One region of the Actinoallomurus acanthiterrae genome, then DNA from elsewhere that is predicted to be linked to it. Evidence: riboswitches for the same ligand, from Rfam matches in the RefSeq annotation. Region 1 holds a riboswitch; the other holds the start of a gene.
What was found. Region 1 has a riboswitch for cyclic di-AMP ahead of ACYVF7_RS12615 (CHAP domain-containing protein). Riboswitches for the same ligand answer to the same signal wherever they lie in the genome.
Positions count from the first base shown of each region.

Region 1 (4,411 bases):
CGTGCTGGTGGGGGTGCCGGTGAAGTCGTTGATGAGCACGTTGCCCTGGCTGCAGCCCCACGGGTTCCAGGTCCAGGCGGTGTACCCGATGCCGTGCGCGTCCGCCCACGCCATCACCTGGTCGATGTAGTCGTGGGCGCAGGAGTTCTGGCCGATCTCACCGGCCTGCACCGGCACCTTCGCGGCGACGGGGGCGACCTGGCTGTCCCAGCAGGAGGTGTTGGAGCAGGTGTTGAAGTTGTAGGTGTGCCAGGCGGCCATCAGGTTGCCGGTCGAGTCCGTCGGCTTGTAGGTCAGCCACTGGCTCAGGTCGTTGGACCAGGCGACGCCGCCGAGCATGATCACGTTGGTCGCGCCGGCGGCGCGCACCGTGTTGACCAGCGACTGCATGCCGGCCACCTGGTAGCCGATGCCGGTGCAGGTGCCGCCGTCCCGCCAGCAGGTCCAGGCGGCGGTCGCGTCCCAGTTCGCGGCGGCGTCCGGGTACGGCTCGTTGAACAGGTCGAAGACGACCGCGTTGTTCCCCTTGAAGGCGTTCGCGACGCCGGTCCAGAACGTCGGCGCGTACTGCGCGTCGGGCATCGGCTTCTGGCAGGTCGCGGCGGCGTCCGAGCAGCCCGCGCCCTGCCCCGTGTACTGGCCGTGGTTCCAGTGCATCTCGACGATCGGCGTGATGCCGTTGGCGACCAGCAGGTTCACGTAGTCCTTGACGTTCTGCTGGTACGTGGCGCCGCTGGGGGTGCCGTCGGTGCCGTTCCAGCACTCCTCGTTCAGCGGGATCCGGACCGCGTGGATGTTCCAGGCCTTCATCGCGTCGACCGAGGCCTGGTCCACCGGGCCGCTGTCCCACATGCCCTTGCCCTGCACGCACGCGAACTCGCCACTGGACCGGTTGACGCCCAGCAGACGGTACGTGGCGCCGGTCGAGGTGAGGAGATGGTTCCCGGAGACGTGCAGCGCGGGCGCCGGCCCCCCGGTGCCGCCGCCGTCGTTGTCGGCCTCGGTGGCGTTGACCGTGACCGGCGTCAGGCCGCTGGACGCCACGGTGATCGGCCGGGTGCCGTTGGTGCTGTCGGGGTCCTCGGCGGCACCGAGCTTCACGGTCTGCGGCGTGTTCCAGTTGGACGAGGTGAAGGTCAGGGTCGCGCCGCTCACCACGGTGATGTCGTTGTCACCGGCGCCCGCGGTGCTGGTGACCGTCACGTTGCCGGACGGCTGGGCGTTCAGGCGGACCGTGTAGCCGGCGGTCCCGCCCTCGGGCACGCTCACGCTCGTCGGGGAGACCACCAGGGCCTGCTGCGTTCCTCCGGACCCGGGGCCGGCGCACGAGACGCTCGGGGCGCTGTTGGCGCCGGTGTAGGTGCCGTTGAAACCGACGGTCCAGGTCGCCCCGGTGCCCTGGGCGGCGTTGTACGAGGTCGGGCTGACGGTGACGGCCGCGCCGGCCGGCGTGGGCACCGCCGGAGACGGCACGCCGCCCCACATCTGGGTGATCACCTGGTTGTCGGGAAAGTCGAAGCTCAGCGTCCAGCCGGTGAGCGGATCACCGGTGTTGGTCACCGTGATGTTGGCGCCGAACGCGCTCCCGTTGTCCCAGCTCTTGGCGTACGTGGCCGAACACGAAACGGCGGCGTGTGCGGCGGTCTGGACCGTGGTGAGCCCCAATCCGGCGAGCAGCACCGCGACCGCGGCGATCACGGCTCTGCACCACGAGCTCCGGTGGATCGGCATGGGCGTTCTCCCTGGCGAAAGGCGGCGAAGCGGCACCCGGTCCTGCTCCGGCGTTTGCGGGCGCTGGCAACGATCACCCGCCCTCGATCGCATCGCAAGAGCGCCCTGGCCCCCGGGCACGCGCACGCACGCCGACCTGGGACAGGACCGGGAACGCGGCTGAAACTTTCAGCCGTGCGTGCCACGGCCACCGGCGCCTCCGAGCGGCGGGACGACGGCAGCGTGCGTCGACGCCGGGCCTCAGAGGGCCCGACGCCGACGCGGGGGGAGGGAGGTCTTCAGCCGTATTGGGGATAGCCGTAGCCGACGACCTGGCCGGTGCTGCGGGTACGGATCCGTACGGCGTTGTCGGTGTTGCCCTCGACGGTCTGGATGGTGCCGTTGTGGTTGTCCTTGATGACCAGGCCGACGTGGTCGATGCCGTCGATGCCTCCGCCGCTCCAGGAGAAGAACACCACCGCGCCTGGTTTCGGAACGCTTCCCCAGCGGCCCTGCTGCTGGAACCAGCGGGCGTGCTCAGGGGTGAAGGCGTCGCCGCCGATCCCCTTGATGCCCACCTGCGCGCCGATCCAGGTGACGAACATGTCGCACCAGCTCGCGTCGGCATAGTCGCTGATCGCCCCGCCGTCGCGCTGGACGCCTCTCTTGGCGAAGGGCGAGGCCATGAACCACTGGTTGTACTTGGTGCCCCCGGCAGCGGTCTCCGTGGTGCCGACCTGGGAGAGGGCCAGCTTCAGCGCGTCGGCGGCGGTGGGCACCTTCGCCACCTTGGGCTCTTCCTTGGGCCTGGCGTCCAGTCCCCTGCCGGGAATGGGCCACTGCGCGGGCCACTGCACGGGCCTGCCGGGGGGAGCGGGAGCGCGGCGGCATGGCCGGGAAGAGAAACGGCGGGCGATGCCTCGGCCGACCCGGTTGAGCTCAGAATGATCGCGGCCGCACCGGCCGTTGCGAGGCCGGCGAAGGCGGGAATGAGACGGATCGCGGATGGCGTTTTCTCGGGTCGGGGGATACAGGGCACGGGGGAACTCCTTGGCTTCCATGCCGCTTACCGGGTTAGCTGACGGGTTCGGGCGTGGAAGCTGCCCTACGGCACAAGGGGGGCGTGCCGATTCACCCCGGGACTTCTGGTGGGTCCCCGGTTCCGCGGGGGTGCGGATTCAGCGGGTCGCCCGCAGGACGGGCGGCGTCAAAAGAGGATTGGGGAATGGCCGCCACTGGTGGCGGCGTATGGGGGATCGTGCGATTTTGGATATGTACCGGATCGGCCGAACTCGCCCCGGACACGCGTTTTACCAAACGCGCCTCGCCCGGGCCGACGTACCAGCTGTCACCAGCGGATATGCGGGCGACGCAGACAAGCGCCGCAAGAGTTATAGGAACATAGCAGGACAAAACACGCAGACGACACTGGACATTTGTGTGATCTGGCTCACCTAACTACCGAGATCAGCGTCATGTAGCCCCACACATGAGCATGGTGCTTTCTATGCGGCATTGTGGGGCTAGAAATGCCAATTGTCACAATGATGCAGATGTGACGTCAGAGGCCACGTACGATCCGAGGGGCGTCCCTGCCCGGGGGTCAGTCGCCGACCTCCACCGCGAGCCGGGTCAGGTGGACCCGGGAGGTCACGTCCAGCTTCCGGAAGATGTGACGCAGGTGGAAGGCGACCGTGTGCGCGCTCATGAACAGTTGGTCGGCGACCTCGCGGTTGGTCAGGCCCTGGGCGACGAGCTCGGCGACACGGCGTTCGGTGTCGGTGAGGCTGGCCCAGCCGGAGACCGGCCGGTCGGCCTGGCTCCAGTGCCGGCGCCGGATGCCCAGCCGCCGGAGCCGGCGGCGGACCCGGGCGGCGTCGCGGATCGCGCCGAGTGCCGAATAGGCCGCCAGCGCGGCGTCCAGGCCTGCGATGGCCTCCCCGCGTGTCCCGGGGCCGTCCGCCGCGAGCAGGCTTCCCAGATCCTCCGCCGCCGAGGCACGGGCCCACGGGTCGGCGTGTTCTTCGGCGGCGCGTCGCAGGGCGGCCCGGTCACGGTCGAGCAGGCCGCGCGCGTGCGCCGCGACGACACCGACGCTGTCGAAGACCGGGTGGTCGGCGGCCAGCCGGTCCATCGCCAGGACCACGCTCTCGGCGCGGGCCCGGTCGCCGAGGGCGAGCGCCGTCCGTACGAGCCACGGCGCCGCGGTCGGCTCGCCGACCAAGGTCCAGCAGTTCGCCGTGGCTTCGTCACAGAGCCGTACGACGGTCTCCTCCGCCGCCCCGGGCCCGTCGCGGGCCACGGCGACCTGCGCCCGCACGAGCCGGAACGCGGCCTCCGCGTGCGGCGATCCGTACTGGGACAGCGCGGGCCGCTCCGCCTCGGCGTACCGCCACGCCGCGCTCAGGTCGCCGGTCCGTAGCGCCGCCGCGACCAGCACCGCCAGCGCGGACGACGTCAGCAGGTGCGGTCCCAGGTCGCGTGTGCCCGCCAGGGCGGCCTCGGCCTCGGCGACGGCCTCGGGGAACCGGCCCGCGGCCAGGTCGAGACGGGCGCGGATGACGCCGGGCGCCGCCGCCCAGGCCACGTTCCCGACCGTTTCTGCGTCCTCCCCCGCGGTCCCCATCACCGCGCGGGCCTCATCCAGCCGGCGGACGTCGGTCAGCAGCATCGCCAGGATCATCCGGGGGTGAAGGCGGCG
Region 1 is NZ_BAAHCO010000001.1:2,584,030-2,588,440, reverse strand. It holds gene ACYVF7_RS12620 (cellulase family glycosylhydrolase) at 1-1,731, opposite strand, end outside; gene ACYVF7_RS12615 (CHAP domain-containing protein) at 2,010-2,498, opposite strand; cyclic di-AMP (ydaO/yuaA leader) riboswitch at 2,759-2,904, opposite strand; gene ACYVF7_RS12610 (helix-turn-helix transcriptional regulator) at 3,314-4,411, opposite strand, start outside.

Region 2 (4,411 bases), 1.7 Mb from region 1:
GCCTGCGCTTCGACGCGCTCTTCAGCTGCTCCGACGACCTCACCCTGGCCGCGCTCGGCTCGCTGCGCCGGGCGGGCAGGCGAATCCCGGAGGACGTGGCGGTGGTCTGCTTCGGCGACGAGCGCACCGCCCGGCTGGCCGAGCCGTCGCTCGCCGCGGTCCCGCGCCCGCTGCCGGAACTGGGCGCGCGGGCGGTCCAGCTGCTGGTGCGCGCGATCGAGGGCGCCCCGGAGCCGCCCGAGGTCCACGAACTGCCGGTGCGCCTGCTGCCAGGCGTCGCCGACGATCGCTCTGCGTACGAGCCCGCCGACGTCCGACCTTGACCTTCGCCCTCCGCGTCCGCCACACTTCCGGAACTATTCCGGAACCGGTTCCGGAGGTATCGAGGAGGTCCTGCGGTGGCAACGTCGACGCCGGGGCTGATAGCCGTACTCATCGTTTCGGTCGCCCTGCTCGTAGTGCTGATCAACTCGCGGCTCAGGCTGAATCCCTTCATCGCCCTGCTGGTGGTGTCCATCGGGGTCGGGCTGGCGGGCGGCGAACCCGTCGCCAAGATCGCCGATTCGATCGAGAAGGGTGCGGGCGACGTCCTCGGCAACGTCGGCATCACGCTCGCTCTCGGCGCCATGCTCGGCCGCCTGCTGGCCGACTCCAGCGCCACGGAAGTGATCGCCGCGGCGGTGGTGCGCCGGTCGACGCCGCGTTCAGTGCCGTGGCTGATGAGCGCCGCGGCGTTCGTCATCGGCATCCCGATGTTCTTCGAGGTCGGCCTCATCGTGCTGCTGCCACTGGTGTTCAGCGTGGCGGACCGGATGCGCAGGCAAGGACACGCGCGCTACTCGCCGTACACCATGCTCGTGATCCCCACCATCGCCGTGCTCGCCACCCTGCACGGCATGGTCCCGCCCCACCCGGGACCGCTGGCCGCCGTCGCCGGACTGCACGCGGACCTGGGCAAGACGATCCTGCTCGGCCTGGTGTGTGCCGTGCCCACCGTCATTCTGGCCGGCCCCGTCTTCGCGACCTGGATGGCCCCGCGGATCGACGTCTACCCCGACCAGGCCCTGGTCGACCAGTTCGTACGGCGGCGCGCGGAGGACGACCCCGCCGTACGCGGCGACGACTCCGGAACAGCGCGGCGGCCGGTACCGATCGCCTGGGCGGTCACCTGCATCCTCGTCCCGGTGGCATTGATGCTGCTGCGCACCATCGCGGAGATCGCCCTGCCCGACGGAAGCCAACTGCGCAGCGCGACGCTCTTGGTGGGTGCGCCCGTCATCGCGATGCTGATCGGCTTCCTCGTCGCGCTGCTCGCGTTGGGACTGGCCCAAGGCAGGTCAGGGGAAGCGGTGCGGCAGTCCGTCACGGAGAGCCTCAAGGCGGTGGTCGGCATCCTGCTGATCATCGGCGGGGGCGGTGCCTTCAACCAGGTACTGGAGGACACGGGTATCAGCCACGCCATCGCCTCGGCCGCCGGCGGAGCGCACATCAGCGTCGTGCTGCTGGGGTGGCTGCTCGCGCTACTGCTCTCCGCCTCCACCGGATCGGCGACGGTGGGGATCGTCTCCTCGACCGGCATCGTCGCGCCGCTGGTGACCGCGTCCGGCAGCTGGCACACCTCGCTGGTCGTCATCGCGATCGGCGCGGGCTCGATCGGCCTCAACTACGTCAACCACGCCGGATTCTGGCTGGTCAAGGAGTCCTTCGGGATGGACATGGGCAAGGCCACGAAAGTCCACACCACCACCCAGACGCTGGTCAGCATCATGGGCCTGGGGATGACCCTCCTGCTCTCCGCGTTCCTCTAGCGACCGTATGCCCCATGTTGTCAGCCGGCCGGGGAAGGCGTCGAACCGGTCCAGGAGGTACGACGCCTTCCCCACGGTCCAGCGAACATGCCGGGCGACGGGCCCTTCGATCACGGGCGGCCGGCGCCGACGTAGTTCGCGGTCCAGTAGCTGTTGGACATGCTGGCGTACTGCACGTCGGTGCCGGTGTGCGGGGCGTGGATGAATCTGCCGCCGCCGACGTAAATGCCTTCGTGTCCGAGGCCGTCGAAGAAGACCAGGTCACCGGGCTGTAGATCGGACTTGGCCACGTGGCGGATGGCGTTGTACTGGTCGGGGACGACGCGGGGAAGGCTGACGCCGGCGTAACGCCAGGCCATCATCGTCAGCCCGGAGCAGTCATAGCCCGTCGGGCCTGTACCGCCGAAGATATAAGGCTTGCCCAGCTGAGACATGGCGTAATTCACCGCCTTGCCGGCTGAGCCCGATGCGGAGCTGGAGGGGCTGCTGCCGCCACTGCTCTTGCCACTGCTGTTGCCGCTCGTGCTCTTGGTGCTTCCGCTGGAGCTGGTGACCTTGGTCAACAGCGCCTTCTGCTTGGCGATCGCCTTTTCGGCGGCGGCTTTCTGGCTCTTGAGCGTGGACGTGGTCGTGGTGACGGTCTGCAGTGCCGCCTTGGCTTCTTGCTGATCACGCTGGAGGCGCTGGGTCGATGCCAGCAAGGCGTTCATCTCTTGGCTGCGGCTGTTGGAGAGCTCGATGAAGGACGACATGTTCTGCAGGGTCGCTTCGGGGTCCTTGGAAGCGAGAACGGCGGTGTTGCCAAGGCTGCCGTTCTTGTAGGCGGCGACGGCCATCTGCGCCACCCGGACGCGGAGGTTCTGATAGTTGGGCTTTTCGGTGGCGATCTGATTGTTGATCGCTGAAAGCCGCTTCTTCGCCGCGTCCAGTTGTGTCTTGGCCTTGTCGTACTGGTTGGCGAGCTTGTCCACCTGGCTGTTGAGCTTGTCCAGCTTGTTCTTTGTCGCGGCCGCTGACGGCTTGGTGGCCGCGTATGCGCTGCTTGCGGGAAGAAGGAGGGCGGCGCTTGCCGCCAAGGCCATAATTCCTCTCAGGCGACCAGAACGGGTGAGTCGCGAATATGAAAATGCCACGCGTACGAACTCCTCTCCTCACGCCTACCGGGTTAGCTGTCGGGTTCGGGCGGGAGATGCCCTACCGAGCGCCGGGCGCTGCGGATTCACCCCAGGTACCTGGGTCCCCGGTTCCCCGCACTGCGGGGATTCGGCTGACGGTCGTGCTCTGTTGTGAAGCATGGGACGGTCGAGTCTTACGGAGCGTAGGGCATCAATGTGGATGAAACCACCGAAACGGGACTTATCACACGCTGTGTGTACTGTCCGTTACCGACCGCAGATAATGTGCCCTGTTCTGGTACGCAGTTCCCGACGCTGAGTGACTGTCCTCGAGTCTCATTCGGCGAGAACAGCGGCCGATGCCCTTCGCGGCGTCATGGCCGGCGGCGAGACGAAGCGGTCTGGCGGCACCTACGTCGAGATCGCGGTGCCCAGCACCAGGCGGCCGAGTCGGCGGGGTTCGCCCGACTCGCCGAATACCAGCGGCGAGGTGTCGTCCACGTCTACGCGGTGACCCGCCTCGAAGGACCGGTCCCGCCGGCGTGCGGTCCGGCCGGCCGCGCCTGCGGCGCCGGCTGGGGCACACGCGCTCGGCCGACCACGGTGTCGCCACGCGCCGCCGATCCTCAGCCGGGTCGCCCACCGGCTGGCTGCTAGGGCGTGTCTGACAGATCCGCTGTCCGGCTGCGCGGCGCCCAGACGGCGCTCGCTACGAACGGGATCTGTCGGACACGCCCTCGGGGCCGGCGGCTATCCCTCGCCCGCGCGGAGGACCTCGCTCAATCGGCGGCGGCGTCGTAGCGCCGACTCGACGGGTACCGCCACGGCGACCGCCGCCGGCAACGCGACGGTCACCAGACCGAGCCACCACCACGGCAGCATCAGGGCCGGGTCGCCGGCCTGCCCGGTGAGCGACCGCAGGGTGAGCGGGCCGAACGTCAGGCGCGCGAGCAGTATCCCGAGCAGCGGGCCGCCCACGGCGGCGACCAGGACCGGCGGCAGCAACTCGCCCGCGGCGACCCAGCGGGCGTCCCGTGGCCGCAGGCCGAGGGTCCGCAGCCGGGTCAGGGTCTGCCACCGTTCCGGGGCGCTCGCGGCCGTGCCGAGGGCGAGGCCGAGCAGTCCCAGGGTCAGCAGGGTCGCGGCCGAGGTCCACGTCAGCCGCAGCAGCCCGGAGGTCAGCGGCGCCTTACGGCGTGCGCGCAGCACGTCCGCGCGGACTACGGCGTCTGCGGCGACGGCGCTCGCGGTGACCGCTCGCGCCGCTCCGGGGCCGGTCGCCCACACCGTGTTCGGGACGGCCGGCATTCCGGCGGCGGAGACGGCCGCGGCGTCCACGAGGACGACGTCATCGGCGTCACCGACGGCGGGCGCCGTACCGACGGCGGTGAGCCGGATGGCCGGGGCACCGTCCCGGAGCAGTTCTAGCCGCATGCCGCGCCGCAGGCTGCCATCGCTCGAGCGCACCAGCGCGGGGACGTCGCCGTG
Region 2 is NZ_BAAHCO010000001.1:901,823-906,233, forward strand. It holds gene ACYVF7_RS04395 (LacI family DNA-binding transcriptional regulator) at 1-323, shown strand, start outside; gene ACYVF7_RS04400 (GntP family permease) at 399-1,808, shown strand; gene ACYVF7_RS04405 (C40 family peptidase) at 1,919-2,884, opposite strand; cyclic di-AMP (ydaO/yuaA leader) riboswitch at 2,949-3,087, opposite strand; gene ACYVF7_RS04410 (FtsX-like permease family protein) at 3,674-4,411, opposite strand, start outside.
Region 2: linked by a shared signal. The riboswitch ahead of ACYVF7_RS04405 (C40 family peptidase) and the one ahead of ACYVF7_RS12615 (CHAP domain-containing protein) in region 1 are both predicted to bind cyclic di-AMP.